2 regions of the Mesorhizobium sp. NZP2077 genome follow, and region 2 is predicted to be linked to the other one. Evidence: riboswitches for the same ligand, from Rfam matches in the RefSeq annotation. Region 2 holds a riboswitch; the other holds the start of a gene.
The links. Region 2 has a riboswitch for thiamine pyrophosphate ahead of thiC (phosphomethylpyrimidine synthase ThiC). Riboswitches for the same ligand answer to the same signal wherever they lie in the genome.

Region 1 (3,684 bases), on a different replicon from region 2:
AACTCGCCGGTCAGCATCTTCAAAAGCGTGGTCTTGCCGGCGCCGTTCGGTCCGACGAGGCCGACGCGGTCGCCGCGCTGGATACGGGTCGAGAAGCCCTTGACCACAGTGAGATCGCCAAAGCTTTTCTCGATGTTTTTCGCTTCGATCACCAGCTTGCCGGATTCGGCCGCGTCGCTCGCCACCATGGTGGCGTTGCCTTCGGCGCCGCGATGACCGCGAAAATTCTTGCGCATGGTCTGCAATTCGCCGAGTCGGCGCATGTTGCGCTTGCGTCGCGCGGTCACGCCGTAACGCAACCAGTGCTCCTCGCGCACGATCTGCCGGCCGAGCTTGTGCTGCTCGCGCTCTTCTTCTTCCAGCACCAGGTCGCGCCATTCCTCGAAATGGCCAAAGCCCTTGTCCAGCCTGCGGGTCTGGCCGCGATCGAGCCAGACGGTGGCGCGCGACACGCGCTCGAGAAAGCGGCGGTCGTGCGAGATGACGATAAGCGCAGAGGAGGTGCGGACGAGTTCCTCTTCCAGCCATTCGATGACCGACAGATCGAGGTGGTTAGTCGGCTCATCAAGAAGCAGAATGTCCGGCTCCGGCGCCATGACGCGAGCAAGCGCTGCGCGCCTCGCCTCGCCGCCCGACAGATCGCCCGGCCGCTCTTCGCCGGACAGGCCGAGATGCTCCATCAGATAGCTGGCGCGGTAGGGATCGTCGGCGGGTCCCAGCCCTGCCTCGACATAGGCGCGCACAGTGGCAAAACCCTCCATGTCGGGCATCTGCGGCAGATAGCGGACGGTCGCCGAAGGCTGGCGGAAGACCTCGCCGTCCTGCGGCTCGATCAGGCCGGCGGCGATCTTGAGCAGCGTCGACTTGCCCGACCCGTTGCGGCCGACCAGCGCGATCTTGTCACCGGCCGAAGCCGTCAAGGCTGCGCCATCGAGCAGCGGCGTGCCGCCGAAGGTCAGTTTTATCCCGTCGAGATTGAGAAGGGGCGGGGCCATGTCAGCTTTCAGGCAAGGGATAGGGATGGGCGAGCAGCAGTGCGCGGCCGTGGCCGAGCGCGATTTCGAGGCGGCCCCCGGTCTTGTCGAACTTGACCTCGTTGGAGATGGTCAGTGACGAGCCGAACGCCACCTCGACCTCGCTCAGCGGCCATTTGGCGCCGGAGACGGTCAAGCCGGCAAGCTCGGAAAAACCGAGGATCGAAAACAGCGTGCCGTCGGCATAGTCGAACCCGGCCTTTCCCAACAGCAAGGGCACGCCTTCCTGGGCGCCGCTGGTCAGCAGCACGTCCCTTCCAGCCTCGGCCAGCCGCAGGGCGAGCGCCAGATGCAGGAAGGCGTGGTCGGCACGCTTGCCGCCAAAAGCGCCTGCCAGCACAAGGCGGGTCGCGCCGCGGTCGAGGGCTGCAGCGATCGCCAGTTCGCCGTCGGTCTTGTCCTTTTCCGCCGGAAAGGTCTGGCGGGGCACCGCGGCGAGATCGTCCGGCAGATTGGCCGGCACGGAATCGAAATCGCCCACCCACAGCTCAGGCACAAGGCCGAGCAGCCGCGCATGGCCGATGCCGGCGTCGGCGGCGATGACGCGCGAGCCTTCGACCTGGCGGTCGAGCCGGGGCGTGCGGATGAGATCGCCGCCAAGCAGGATGGTGAATGTGCTCATATCTGGTGGCCTGTACCAGCCCGGCAGCGGAAACGGAAGGCCGGCAAACTGCCACTTGCGCGGTTCCTCGGCCGGGCCTATGTGTCGAAACGCTCTAACGGGGTGCCGGCTGCGATCTTCGCGGACCGGCTGAGAGGCAATCTCGCCAACCCGCTGAACCTGATCCGGTTTGTACCGGCGGAGGGATTAGACGTTTCGGACAGTCCGACGCCTCAATTCCTTTCAATTCGAACGAAGGAGGCGCCGATGCGCACGCTTTTATACGCTCTTGTCTCAGCCATGGTCGTGGCGCTGTCCGGGCCGGCCTTGGCCAAGGACAAGCTCACTGTCTACACTTATGAGAGCTTCACCGCCGACTGGGGTCCCGGCCCGGTGGTGAAGAAGGAATTCGAGGCCGAATGCGGCTGCGACGTCGAGTTTGTCTCGGTCGCCGATGGCGTGGCGCTGCTCAACCGCGTCAAGCTCGAAGGCGCATCGACAAAGGCCGATATCGTGCTCGGCCTCGACACCAATCTTACTGCCGATGCGAAGGCCTCTGGCCTGTTTGCCCCGCATGGCGCGGTGAGCGATGTCAACGTGCCGGGCGGCTGGACCGACGACACTTTTGTTCCCTTCGACTACGGCTATTTCGCTGTCGTCTATGACACGCAGAAGCTGAAGACGCCGCCCAAGAGCCTTAAGGATCTGGTCGAAGGCAGTGCCGACGACAAGATCGTCATCCAGGATCCGCGCACCTCGACACCCGGCCTCGGCTTGCTCTTGTGGATCAAGTCGGTCTATGGCGACAAGGCGCCGGAAGCCTGGGCCAATCTGAAGACAAAAGTGCTGACCGTGACGCCGGGCTGGAGCGAGGCCTACGGCCTGTTCACCAAGGGCGAGGCGCCGATGGTGCTGTCCTACACGACCTCGCCAGCCTATCACATGGTCGCCGAGAACACCGAGCGCTACCAGGCGGCTTCCTTTGAAGAAGGCGAATATCTGCAGATCGAGGTCGCCGGCATCACCACGACCGGCGCGAAGAACCCGCTGGCGGAAAAGTTCATGGCCTTCATGACCGGGCCGAAATTCCAGGACGCCATCCCGGAGACCAACTGGATGTTCCCGGCAGGCAAGACCGACAAGCCGCTCAACCCGGCCTTCGACAAGCTGGTCAAGCCGACCAAGACGCTGCTGTTCAGCCCCGAGGAGGTTGCCGCCAACCGCAAGGCCTGGGTGGATGAATGGCTGGCGGTGATGAGCAAGTAGGCAACGCGATGGCGCCGGCACATCCCACGGATCCTCGTGTCGGCGCCGGCATCGTGGCGCTTGCCGCGATCACCCTGTTGATCGGCGGCGCGTTTGCCGGGCTGCTTGTCGAAGGCGCCCACGACCTTTCGGGCGCCTGGGCAGCCTTCGATCCCTATCTCCTGCGCGTCGTGCGCTTCACGCTCTGGCAAGCGATCATTTCGACGCTGCTTTCGGTCGGCCCGGCACTATTCGTTGCGCGTGCTCTGTCGCGGCATCCGCGCTTCTTTGGCCGCGCCTTCATCCTGCAGCTCTTCGCCGTGCCGCTGGCGCTGCCGGCGATCGTCGCGGCGCTTGGCATCCTGGCACTTTATGGCCGCGCCGGCTATTTTGCCGGCTTGTTCAGCGCCGTTGGCGGCCCGGGGTGGCCAGGCATTTACGGCCTGTCCGGCATTCTGGTCGCCCACGTCTTCTTCAACCTGCCGCTCAGCGTCCGGCTGTTCCTCGAGGCGCTGCAGACAATTCCCGCGGACCAATGGCGGCTGGCGAGCCAGCTCGGCATGGGGGCGCGAGCGGCGTTCCGGCTGATCGAATGGCCGATGCTGCGCGCCGCTCTGCCCGGGATCGCCGGGCTGGTCTTCATGCTCTGCATCACCTCCTTCACCATCGTGCTGACACTCGGCGGCGGACCGGCCGCGACGACGCTGGAGGTCGGCATCTATCAGGCGCTTCGATTCGACTTCGATCCCGCGCGTGCGGTGACGCTGACATTGCTGCAGATCGCCTTGACCTTGCTGGTGGTGC
Region 2 (3,684 bases):
GTGCAGCGGGTTCGCCAACTTCAGGTTGGTGACGGTTTCGATCCCGCGGTTGCCATCGGGCCACTGATTGATCAGCATGCTCTGGCCAAGATCGAATCCCATATCGCCGACGCCGTCGAAAAAGGCGGTATTGTTCGATGCGGCGGCAATCGTATCGGCACGAGGGGCACGTTTTTTCAACCAACGGTCCTCACCGGTATTTCCAGCGAGATGACAGTCGCGCAAGAAGAAACATTCGGACCGTTGGCTGCAATCATCAACTTCGACGACGCCGAACAGGTCGTTCACGAGGCCAATGACACGATCTACGGCCTCGCCGCCTACTTTTATGCCTCCAACCTGAAGCGTGTCTGGCGCGTGGCCGAGGCCCTGGAATATGGGATGGTGGGTATCAACACCGGGCGCATGTCCTCCGAAGCCGCGCCCTTTGGCGGCGTGAAGCAGTCAGGCATAGGGCGCGAGGGTTCCCGCCATGGGCTCGAGGACTATCTTGAGATGAAGTACCTCTGCATGGGCGGCATCTGAAGCAATTGACTCAGGCCACGATTTTGTTCGCGCTTTCCTCGCTCAAGTTGTGACGAGAGTGCAAACATCAACGCTGGCGGTATGAGGATTGAGGCTCGGATGGCGGTCGGGCATCAGCCCCCCACTTGCCCGTGTGTGTCGCCACTGACGCCATCTGCCTGCGAGCTCACTGCGCTTTCGCGTGTAGCTCTCGACATAGCCAGCCGTCCAAGGGAAACGACGGACACTTCGCTTCAATCTTGCCAGCCGTCCCTCAAGGCCACTGTTCCGACGGGGGAACAAGCCGGCCCGCCGGGCAGATAAACGGAACCCCGCGTCCGGCGGTTTGAACAGTGTGCCGCCCACTGGATCCGCTCGTTGACGCGCCGCCGAGCAGGTGATCGGCGGCGTATATGCGGTGGCAAACAGCATGGTCCGCGATGGCGGTCCGCTTTTCAATTTCGCTTTCGCCCGATCTCCCCGTCCGCGCCTCAGGGAATGGGTGGATAGCGCTGACGACACGCCGGCACGTCTGGCGTTTTACGCCGGTCCTGTTTCGATGCTCTGGCAGATCATCGGACCGAGCGCCTCAGCTATTCGTTGATCTCGACGCACAGGGCCAATACACCTTTCTCGTTTCTTGCGGGTCCGCAGAAGGCTTTGGCCATTCCTGCCCTGGTCTCCCGCGCGTGGGCCCCGATCCACGAGGTTTCCATCCGCGTTTGATCAACCCGCCGACTCCAGCGTGTCCGAAGGCGCTTGACAAAGCGGCGCCGGCCCGTTCAACTTGATGCATTCACCAGGGGGGTCCCGACAAGGGGCTGAGATACTGCTGGCTTTCGCGGCGCAGTGACCCGTTGAACCTGATCCAGTTCATACTGGCGTAGGGACGGTGCAAGCGCTTTGCGGGAGTCTATGCCCGAAGACCTGTCTCGAGCAGGTCGGCCGAAGCGTCTTTTCATCCTTCCGGCACAGAACTGGGTCTCCAATGCAATGAGCAAAGGAGCCTCAAATGAATGCCTTGACCCCAGCGGTTTCAACGGGACCGCTGCCTGCCTCACGAAAAATCCACAAATCCGGCGTCCTCCATCCACAGATCAGGGTGCCGATGCGCGAAATCTCCGTCCATCCGACGGCGGGCGAACCACCCGTGACGGTCTACGATCCATCTGGCCCATACACCGATCAGACGGTCGAAACGAGCATCGACAAAGGCCTGGCGCGGCTTCGGCACGAATGGATTGCAGCGCGAGGCGATGTCGAAGCTTATGACGGCCGCCATGTCAGGCCGGAAGACAACGGCTTCGCCGTGGGCGAGCGTCTGACGCCGGAATTCCCCGTTCGCAACCGCCCGTTCAAGGGCAAGGCCGGCAAGGCGGTGACCCAGCTTGCCTATGCCCGCGCCGGCATCATCACGCCCGAAATGGAGTTCGTCGCCATCCGCGAGAACCTCGGCCGCGAGATCCTGCACGGCAAGCTGCACCGCGACGGCGAAGCCTTCGGCGCGGAGCTTCCGGATTTCGTCACGCCGGAATTCGTGCGCGACGAGGTGGCGCGCGGGCGCGCGATCATCCCCGCCAACATCAATCATCCCGAGAGCGAGCCGATGATCATCGGCCGCAATTTCCTGGTGAAGATCAATGCCAATATCGGCAATTCCGCCGTCACCTCCTCGATGGCCGAGGAAGTCGAAAAGATGGTGTGGGCGATCCGCTGGGGCGCCGACACGGTGATGGACCTGTCGACCGGTCGCAACATCCACAACATCAGGGAATGGATCGTGCGCAATTCACCGGTGCCGATCGGCACCGTGCCGCTCTATCAGGCGCTCGAAAAGGTCGGAGGCATCGCCGAGGATCTGACTTGGGAAGTCTATCGCGACACGCTGATCGAGCAGGCCGAACAGGGTGTCGACTATTTCACCATCCATGCCGGCGTCAGGCTGCATTACATCCCGCTCACGGTGGAGCGGGTTACCGGCATCGTCAGCCGAGGCGGCTCGATCATGGCGAAGTGGTGCCTGCATCATCACAGGGAGAGCTTCCTCTACGAGCATTTCGAGGAGATCTGCGACATCTGCCGCGCCTATGACGTCTCGTTCTCGCTCGGCGACGGCCTTCGCCCCGGCTCGATCGCCGATGCCAACGACGCCGCGCAATTCGCCGAACTGGAAACGCTTGGCGAACTGACGAAGATCGCCTGGGCCAAGGACTGCCAGGTGATGATCGAAGGGCCTGGCCACGTCCCCATGCACAAGATCAAGCAGAACATGGACAAGCAGCTCGCTGTCTGTGGCGAGGCGCCGTTCTATACGCTGGGGCCGCTGACGACGGACATAGCGCCGGGCTACGACCATATCACATCAGGCATCGGCGCCGCCATGATCGGCTGGTTCGGCACCGCCATGCTTTGCTATGTGACGCCGAAGGAACATCTCGGCCTGCCGGACCGCAACGACGTCAAGATTGGCGTGATCACCTACAAGATAGCCGCGCATGCAGCGGATCTTGCCAAGGGCCATCCGGCGGCGAAAGTCAGGGATGATGCCCTTTCCCGCGCGCGCTTCGAGTTCCGTTGGGAAGATCAGTTCAACCTGTCGCTCGACCCCGAAACGGCGCGCTCGTTCCATGACGAGACCTTGCCGAAGGAGGCGCACAAACTGGCGCATTTCTGCTCCATGTGCGGGCCGAAATTCTGCTCGATGCGCATCTCCCACGACATCCGTGCCGAAGCGCAGAAGGAAGGGATGGCGGCAATGGCGGAAAAATATCGCGATGGCGGCAATCTCTACATGCCGGTGAGCGACACTGCGCCCAAAGGACCAGGGCCGTCATGAGGGTGCTGGTCAAAGGGGCCGGCGTCGCCGGCCTCACGGCGGCCTTCGAGTTGGCCAGACACGGCGCGGCGGTCACTGTCGCCGAAATCGGGACTGGTCTCGGCAGCAACGCATCGTGGTTTGCCGGCGGCATGCTGGCGCCATGGTGCGAGCGCGAGAGCGCCGAGCAGCCGGTGCTCGACCTCGGACGCGGCGCCGCCGACTGGTGGGAGACAGTGCTGCCCGGTCAGGTAACGCGGGCCGGAACGCTGGTTGTGGCGGCACCGCGTGACGCCGGCGAACTGGACCGCTTCGCCGGCCGCACCTCGGGCCATCGCTGGGTCGATGAGGCGGAAATCGCGCGG

Region 1: linked by a shared signal. The riboswitch ahead of thiB (thiamine ABC transporter substrate binding subunit) and the one ahead of thiC (phosphomethylpyrimidine synthase ThiC) in region 2 are both predicted to bind thiamine pyrophosphate.

What each region holds. Positions count from the first base shown of each region.
Region 1 covers NZ_CP051293.1:1,290,998-1,294,681, forward strand. Annotated here, with positions in the region: gene HGP13_RS06300 (ABC-F family ATP-binding cassette domain-containing protein) at 1-995, opposite strand, end outside; gene HGP13_RS06305 (thiamine diphosphokinase) at 997-1,656, opposite strand; TPP riboswitch at 1,745-1,859, shown strand; gene thiB (thiamine ABC transporter substrate binding subunit) at 1,903-2,901, shown strand; gene thiP (thiamine/thiamine pyrophosphate ABC transporter permease) at 2,910-3,684, shown strand, end outside.
Region 2 covers NZ_CP051294.1:142,064-145,747, forward strand. Annotated here, with positions in the region: gene HGP13_RS36550 (NAD-dependent succinate-semialdehyde dehydrogenase) at 1-525, shown strand, start outside; TPP riboswitch at 1,296-1,412, shown strand; gene thiC (phosphomethylpyrimidine synthase ThiC) at 1,517-3,340, shown strand; gene thiO (glycine oxidase ThiO) at 3,337-3,684, shown strand, end outside.